DNA from 2 places in the Streptomyces sp. NPDC055287 genome. Region 2 is predicted to be linked to the other one. Evidence: riboswitches for the same ligand, from Rfam matches in the RefSeq annotation. Region 2 holds a riboswitch; the other holds the start of a gene.
What was found. A riboswitch is a leader RNA that binds a small molecule or an ion and turns the genes downstream of it on or off. The one in region 2 is predicted to bind glycine.
Positions count from the first base shown of each region.

Region 1 (4,283 bases), on a different contig from region 2:
GCTCCTCGGAGCTGTACACGGGGACGTACGCCTCGCCGTGGATCTGCAGGGTGGGCAGGTCCAGGTTCGGGGAGTCGGGCCCGCCGCCGTTCGGCAGCGGCACCCACACCTGACTGCGGCCCAGCACCTCGACTATGCGGCCGCCGGCGGCGGGGTTGCCGAGCGAGGCGCCGAGGACCTCTTCGAGCTCGTTGCCGGGCCAGCCGTTGCCGCCGTGAGGGTGGGCCGGTGCGGGAAAGTCTGGGTAGTCCACGGCACGACTTTAACGCGGGGCACGGGTGCCCCGGGGCTCAGCCCCGGGCCCCGCTCCCCGAACGCCGGACGGGCCGGACAGTGCCGCCGAGCGGCGCGGGGTAGGCCCGTGGGCCCTCGCTACGTGCGCGCCGGGGCCGGGAAGTCGATCATCGTCAGCGCGCCCGCCGCGTCCCGGTCCAGCAGCACCGCCGACGCGCAGCCGACCGGCAGCCGGCCGGCCTCCGCGTCCCGCACCAGCCGGCCCACCGCCCGCCGGTGCCGGGCGAAGGCGTAACCCGAGACGCCGCGGCCCCGCTCCTGCTGTCCGGCCCGCGCCACGTCGGCCGTGACGTCGAGCAGCACCAGGTGCAGCGCGACGCCGCGGCGGCGGGCGTCCCGCGCCAGCCAGCGCCGCACCCAGGCCTGCGTACCGCAGTCGTGCACCACGACGCCGTCGCCCGAGCGCAGCGCCCGCCGCAGGCCCGCGTAGTGCGCCGCGCGGACCAGCGGCCGGTAGAGGGCGTACGGCAGCAGGCGCGGCATCCGCGCCTCCCAGCGCTCGCGCACGTCCTGCGAGTCGATGCGGTGCGCCGCCGCGCTCGCCGTACGCCGGATCAGGGTGCTCTTTCCGCTGCCGGGGAGGCCGGACACGACCACCGTGTCACCGGCGTCGAAGCCCAGTGCCCGCGGGCTGCGCCCCTCGCGCTCGCGCAGATCGCGCACGGTCGGCTCCGGCCGGCGGGCGGCCGACCTGACGGGCACCGGCACGGGCACGGCCACGCCCTGCTGAGCGGGCACCGCACGGTGTGTGGTGCCCGCGGTCGTCGCGTACACGCCTGGCTGCTGGAACGTCATCGTCTTCCCCCTGTCGGGTGTCCCCCACCCTTCCCCCCACCCTTGCCCAAGAAGTGTAAAGAAAAGGTAATGCGTCACAAGTCCATTTCCGTGCAATGATGTGCGCGCCAACTGCATACCGGCCGCTTGAATCCGCGCGGGAGAGTCCGAAGCACTGTGTGCCGAGGACGCCGAAGGAGCAAGTTCCTCCCTTGAATCTCTCAGGCCCCGTACCGCGCGGGCGAGGCAGATCTGAAAAGCGGGCCGCTTCGTCGCGGCTCCACCCAAGGTGCAAGCCGGGACTCTCTCGGTGAACCTCTCAGGTTCCGATGACAGATGGGGAGGATTGTCCTCGCCTGTCATGCCCTGGGAGCCCCACACATGAGCAATGTCCCCCGTCACACCGCCCTCGACGCGCTGCATCGTTCGCTGGGCGCGACCATGACCGACTTCGCGGGCTGGGACATGCCGCTCCGGTACGCCAGCGAGCGCGACGAGCACAACGCCGTACGCACCCGTGCCGGCCTCTTCGACCTCTCCCACATGGGCGAGATCACGGTCACCGGCCCGCAGGCCGTGAACGCCCTCGACTACGCCCTCGTCGGCAACATCGGCACGGTCGGCCTCGGCCGCGCCCGCTACACGATGATCTGCCAGGAGGACGGCGGGATCGTCGACGACCTGATCGTCTACCGCCTGGCCGAGAACGAGTACATGGTCGTCGCCAACGCGGGCAACGCCCAGATCGTCCTCGACGCCATCACCGAGCGCGCCGCCGGTTTCGACGCCGTCGTACGGGACGACCGTGACGCGTACGCCCTGATCGCCGTCCAGGGCCCCGAGTCCCCAGGCATCCTGAAGTCCGTCACCGACGCCGACCTCGACGGGCTGAAGTACTACGCGGGCCTGCCCGGCACCGTCGCCGGTGTCCCCGCGCTCATCGCCCGTACCGGCTACACCGGCGAGGACGGCTTCGAGCTCTTCGTCGCCCCCGCCGACGCCGAGAAGCTGTGGCAGGCGCTGACCGAGGCGGGCAAGGACGCCGGGCTCGTACCGGCCGGCCTCTCCTGCCGCGACACCCTGCGCCTCGAAGCGGGCATGCCGCTGTACGGGCACGAGCTGACCACCGCGCTGACCCCCTTCGACGCGGGTCTGGGCCGGGTCGTGAAGTTCGAGAAGGAGGGCGACTTCGTCGGCCGCGCCGCCCTCGAGGCCGCCGCCGAGCGCGCCGAGACCGCGCCTCCGCGCAAGCTGGTCGGCCTGATCGCCGAGGGCCGCCGCGTCCCGCGTGCCGGTTTCTCCGTGGTCGCCGACGGCAAGGTCGTCGGCGAGGTCACCTCCGGCGCCCCGTCTCCGACGCTGGGCAAGCCGATCGCCATGGCGTACGTCGACGCCGCGCACGCTGCGCCCGGCGCCTCCGGTGTGGGCGTCGACATTCGCGGTACGCATGAGCCGTACGAGGTCGTCGCGCTGCCGTTCTACAAGCGCCAGAAGTGACCCCCCGCACAACCTCCCCGTTCATCAGCACTCCCCCGCGTACAGGAGAATTCAGGTCATGAGCAACCCCCAGCAGCTGCGTTACAGCAAGGAGCACGAGTGGCTGTCGACCGTCGAGGACGGCGTCGCGACGGTCGGCATCACGGAGTTCGCGGCCAACGCGCTCGGTGACGTCGTCTACGCCGACCTCCCCTCCGTCGGCGACACGGTGACCGCGGGCGAGACCTGCGGCGAGCTGGAGTCGACCAAGTCGGTCAGCGACCTGTACTCCCCGGTGACCGGCGAGATCGTCGAGTCCAACCAGGACGTCGTCGACGACCCGTCGCTGGTGAACTCCGCCCCGTTCGAGGGCGGCTGGCTCTTCAAGGTGCGCGTCGCGGAGGAGCCGGCCGACCTGCTCTCCGCCGATGAGTACGACGCCCTCTCCTCCGGCAACTAAGACCTCGAACGGGACCGTGATGACGCTTCTCAACACTCCCCTGCATGAGCTCGACCCGGACGTCGCCGCCGCCGTCGACGCCGAGCTGCTCCGCCAGCAGTCCACCCTCGAAATGATCGCCTCGGAGAACTTCGCTCCGGTCGCGGTCATGGAGGCCCAGGGCTCCGTCCTCACCAACAAGTACGCCGAGGGTTACCCCGGCCGCCGTTACTACGGCGGCTGCGAGCACGTCGACGTGGTCGAGCAGATCGCCATCGACCGCATCAAGGCCCTCTTCGGCGCCGAGCACGCGAACGTCCAGCCCCACTCGGGCGCCCAGGCCAACGCCGCCGCGATGTTCGCGCTGCTGAAGCCCGGCGACACGATCATGGGTCTGAACCTGGCGCACGGCGGGCACCTGACCCACGGCATGAAGATCAACTTCTCCGGCAAGCTCTACAACGTGGTCGCGTACCACGTGGACGACGCCACCGGTGAGGTCGACATGGCCGAGGTCGAGCGCCTCGCCAAGGAGTCGAAGCCCAAGCTGATCGTGGCCGGCTGGTCCGCGTACCCGCGTCAGCTCGACTTCGCCGCCTTCCGCCGCGTCGCGGACGAGGTCGGCGCGTACCTCATGGTCGACATGGCGCACTTCGCCGGTCTGGTCGCCGCGGGCCTGCACCCCAACCCGGTGCCGCACGCGCACGTCGTCACCACGACCACGCACAAGACCCTCGGCGGCCCGCGCGGCGGAGTCATCCTCTCCACCGCCGACCTCGCCAAGAAGATCAACTCGGCGGTCTTCCCCGGACAGCAGGGCGGCCCGCTGGAGCACGTCATCGCCGCGAAGGCCGTCTCCTTCAAGGTCGCCGCGAGCGAGGAGTTCAAGGAGCGCCAGCAGCGCACCCTGGACGGCGCCCGCATCCTGGCCGAGCGCCTGGTGCAGCCCGACGTCACCGAGCACGGCGTGTCCGTCCTCACCGGCGGCACGGACGTCCACCTGGTCCTCGTCGACCTGCGGAACTCCGAGCTCGACGGCCAGCAGGCCGAGGACCGCCTCCACGGTCTCGGCATCACCGTCAACCGCAACGCCATCCCGAACGACCCCCGGCCTCCGATGGTCACATCGGGTCTGCGGATCGGTACGCCGGCCCTGGCCACCCGCGGTTTCCAGACCGAGGACTTCACCGAGGTCGCGGACATCATCGCCGAGGCGCTGAAGCCGTCGTACGACGCCGAGGCCCTGTCCGCCCGGGTCACGGCCCTGGCCGGCAAGCACCCGCTTTACCCTGGTCTGAAG
Region 1 covers NZ_JBSHNE010000002.1:566,766-571,048, reverse strand. Annotated here, with positions in the region: gene ACWIHY_RS05865 (enhanced serine sensitivity protein SseB) at 1-253, opposite strand, end outside; gene ACWIHY_RS05860 (AAA family ATPase) at 373-1,089, opposite strand; glycine riboswitch at 1,217-1,314, shown strand; glycine riboswitch at 1,315-1,414, shown strand; gene gcvT (glycine cleavage system aminomethyltransferase GcvT) at 1,450-2,565, shown strand; gene gcvH (glycine cleavage system protein GcvH) at 2,624-3,004, shown strand; gene glyA (serine hydroxymethyltransferase) at 3,024-4,283, shown strand, end outside.
Region 1: it holds a riboswitch for glycine, as region 2 does, so the genes downstream of both, gcvT (glycine cleavage system aminomethyltransferase GcvT) here and gcvP (aminomethyl-transferring glycine dehydrogenase) in region 2, are expected to answer to the same signal.

Region 2 (4,283 bases):
CCGACCGACGATCCGGCGGTCGTACGGGAGGCCGCGGGTCGGCTGCTCGAAGCGGTAGACACCACGGGCGGTGTGCGCCTGCTGGGCGTAGGCGTCACCGGGCTTGCCGACTTCACTCAGGAAGATCTCTTCGCGCAGGCGGCGGGTGAGCGCGCCGACGCCGAGGCGGAGGCGGGCGAGGAGTCCGGCGGGACGGCGGGCGCGGCACCGGGCGGCGGAGGGGAGCCGGCGGCGCCGGTGCCCGGGCCGCCGGTGGAGCGCCGGTGGCTGGCCGGGCAGGACGTGCGGCACGCCGAGTACGGAGCGGGGTGGGTGCAGGGCAGTGGTGTGGGGAGGGTGACCGTGCGGTTCGAGGAGCCGACATCGCCGCCGGGGCGGGTGAGGACCTTCAGGGTGGACGATCCGGATCTGGCGCCGTCGGACCCGCTCCCGCTGGTGCGGGCGTCCGCGGATCAGGCCGGGTCGTCGCCGGCCAGCCGCCCGAAGTCCCGGTCGGGGGCGGGGGAGGAGATGTCGAGCCCGTAGTGGTGGTAGAGCTGTAGTTCCTGCTCGGGGGAGAGGTGGCGGCCCACACCGAAGTCGGGGGCGTCCCGGATCAGGGCGCGGTCGTAGGGCACCCGCAGGGAGTCGTCGACGAACTTGCTGGGCTCCAGGGGCACGAAGGCGTCCCGGCTGAAGAGGCCGGTGCGTACCGCGGCCCATTCGGGCACACCGGTGGCGTCGTCGAGGTAGACCTCGTCCACCGTTCCGATCTTGGTGCCGTTGCGGTCGTACGCCTTGCGGCCGATCAGGCTGCGCGGATCGATGTCGGTCTGCACGGTCCCTCCAACTGATCGCAGCTGCTCCGTAGACCCTACGAAAGTGCACAACTGTGGACTCGGCCACTCGAGGGATCCATGACGGGCCTCGCTGGTAGGCTGGCCAATGGCTGCTGACCCCGTGCGGGAGAGTCTCCGGTGAACGTGCCGGAGGCGCCGAAGGAGCAAATCCTCCCCGGAATCTCTCAGGCCCACGTACCGCACGGACGAGGTCACTCTGGAAAGCAGGGCGGGCGTCGGACGGGAATGTGCTGGAGGACAGCACAGCACCTGTCGCGGACCCCGTCCTCACCGACGGTGAAAGCCGGAACGACTCTCGACGTCAGCGACGTCCGCACGGTCTTCCGGTGAAGCTCTCAGGTTGAGATGACAGAGGGGGAGGCCGTCCGGGTACCCGTGCCGTGGTGCCCCTCGCAGGTCGCGTCAGACCAGGAGGCCTTCCGCAGATGACCGCAAACCGCATTCCGCTCTCACAGCTTGAGCGTGGCATCCCCTTCGAGCAGCGCCACATCGGGCCCGATGCCGAAGCTCAGGCCAAGATGCTTGCCCAGGTCGGGTACGGCTCGCTCGACGAGCTGACCGCGGCCGCGGTGCCGGACGTCATCAAGAGCGCCGAGGCGCTCGGGCTGCCCGACGCGCGCACCGAGGCCGAAGTGCTGGCCGAGCTGCGCACGCTCGCCGACCGCAACCAGGTGCTCGCCCCGATGATCGGGCTCGGGTACTACGGCACCTTCACGCCGCCGGTGATCCTTCGCAACGTCATGGAGAACCCGGCCTGGTACACGGCGTACACGCCCTACCAGCCGGAGATCTCGCAGGGCCGCCTGGAGGCGCTGCTCAACTTCCAGACGATGGTCGCGGACCTGACCGGTCTGCCGACCTCGGGCGCCTCGCTGCTCGACGAGGGCACCGCCGCCGCCGAGGCCATGTCGCTCGCGCGCCGCGTCGGCAAGGTCAAGAACGGCGTCTTCCTCATCGACGCGGACACGCTGCCGCAGACCGTGGCCGTGATCCAGACCCGGGCCGAGCCGACCGGGGTCGAGGTCGTCGTCGCCGACCTGTCCGGCGGCATTCCGGCCGAGGTGGCCGAGCGTGGTGTCTTCGGCGTCCTGCTCCAGTACCCGGGTGCCTCCGGCGCCGTACGCGACATCAAGCCCGTCATCGAGCAGGCGCACGAGCTCGGGGCGATCGTTACGGTCGCCGCCGACCTGCTGGCGCTGACGATGCTGACCTCGCCCGGCGAGCTCGGCGCGGACATCGCGGTGGGCACCACCCAGCGTTTCGGTGTCCCCATGGGCTTCGGCGGCCCGCACGCGGGGTTCATGGCCGTACGCGAGAAGTTCGCGCGCAGCCTCCCGGGGCGGCTCGTCGGCGTCTCCGTCGACGCGGACGGCAACAAGGCGTACCGGCTGGCGCTCCAGACGCGTGAGCAGCACATCCGCCGCGAGAAGGCCACCAGCAACATCTGTACCGCGCAGGTCCTGCTCGCGGTCATGGCCGGTATGTACGCCGTCTACCACGGCCCCGACGGCCTGCGCGGCATCGCGCGCCGCACCCACCGGTACGCGACGCTCCTCGCCGAGGGACTGCGCGCCGGCGGCGTCGAGGTCGTGCACGGTACGTACTTCGACACGCTGACCGCCCGCGTCCCGGGCAGGGCGGCCGACGTCGTCGCCGCGGCCCGTGAGGTCGGCGTCAACCTGTACCTGGCCGACGCCGACCACGTCTCCATCGCCTGCGACGAGACGACGGCGCGCGCACAGATCTCCGCGGTCTGGGCGGCTTTCGGTGTCGACGCCGACATCGAGGCGCTCGACGCGAAGGCGGCCGACGCGCTGCCGGAGGGTCTGCTGCGGACCGACGCGGTCCTCACGCACCCCGTCTTCCACCAGCACCGCTCCGAGACCGCGATGCTGCGCTACCTGCGCAAGCTCGCCGACCGCGACTACGCGCTCGACCGCGGTATGATCCCGCTCGGTTCGTGCACGATGAAGCTGAACGCGACCACCGAGATGGAGCCGGTCACCTGGCCGGAGTTCGGGGCGGTCCACCCCTTCGCGCCCGTCGAGCAGGCGCAGGGTTACCTCACGCTCATCCACGAGCTGGAGGAGCGCCTCGCCGAGGTCACCGGGTACGACGCGGTGTCGATCCAGCCCAACGCCGGTTCGCAGGGCGAGCTCGCGGGTCTGCTGGCGGTCCGGGCGTACCACCGGGCCAACGGCGACGACCAGCGCACGGTGTGCCTGATCCCGTCGTCCGCGCACGGCACGAACGCCGCGAGCGCGGTCATGGCCGGCATGAAGGTCGTCGTCGTCAAGACCCGCGAGGACGGCGAGGTCGACGTCGAGGACCTGCACGCCAAGATCGAGCAGTACCGCGACGAGCTGTCGGTGCTGATGATCACCTACCCGTCCACGCACGGGGTGTTCGAGGAGCACGTCGCCGACATCTGCGCGACGGTGCACGAGGCCGGCGGTCAGGTGTACGTCGACGGCGCCAACCTCAACGCGCTGGTCGGCCTCGCCAAGCCGGGCAAGTTCGGCGGCGACGTCTCGCACCTGAACCTGCACAAGACCTTCTGCATCCCGCACGGCGGCGGCGGCCCCGGCGTCGGCCCGGTCGGCGTACGCGCCCACCTCGCGCCGTACCTGCCGAACCACCCGCTCCAGCCGACCGCCGGTCCCGAGACGGGTGTGGGGCCCATCTCGGCCGCTCCGTGGGGCTCGGCGGGGATTCTGCCGATCTCGTGGGCGTACGTCCGTCTGATGGGCGGCGAGGGGCTCAAGCGGGCGACTCAGGTGGCTGTGCTGGCCGCGAACTACATCGCCAAGCGCCTGGAGCCGCACTACCCCGTGCTCTACACCGGTCCGAACGGGCTGGTGGCGCACGAGGCCATCGTCGACCTGCGGCCGCTGTCGAAGTCGACGGGCGTCAGCGTGGACGACATCGCCAAGCGGCTCATCGACTACGGCTTCCACGCGCCGACCATGTCGTTCCCGGTGGCGGGCACGCTGATGATCGAGCCGACCGAGAGCGAGGACCTGGCGGAGATCGACAGGTTCTGCGACACGATGATCGCCATTCGTGCGGAGATCGAGAAGGTCGCGTCGGGCGAGTGGCCGGCGGACGACAACCCTCTGCGCAACGCGCCGCACACGGCGGCCGCGCTGGGCGGCGAGTGGGAGCACGCGTACAGCCGTGAGGTGGCGGTCTTCCCGGCCGGGGTCTCGGCCGCGGACAAGTACTGGCCGCCGGTGCGCCGCATCGACGGTGCGTTCGGTGACCGCAACCTTGTCTGCTCGTGCCCGCCGCTGGACGAGTACGACAACTGACGGACGCGGTAGGCCTCTCGGAGGCGTGCGCACGTGTCGGGGCCGGTTCGGAGGATTCCTCCGGGCCGGCCCCTCGTTGCAGCGGTGCAGCGGCGTACTGGCAGGGTCAGGCGGCCCTGACCACGTCAAGTGG
Region 2 covers NZ_JBSHNE010000007.1:280,281-284,563, reverse strand. Annotated here, with positions in the region: gene ACWIHY_RS14805 (DNA polymerase IV) at 1-525, shown strand, start outside; gene ACWIHY_RS14800 (PRC-barrel domain-containing protein) at 453-818, opposite strand; glycine riboswitch at 933-1,029, shown strand; gene gcvP (aminomethyl-transferring glycine dehydrogenase) at 1,265-4,150, shown strand; gene ACWIHY_RS14790 (DUF5999 family protein) at 4,257-4,283, opposite strand, start outside.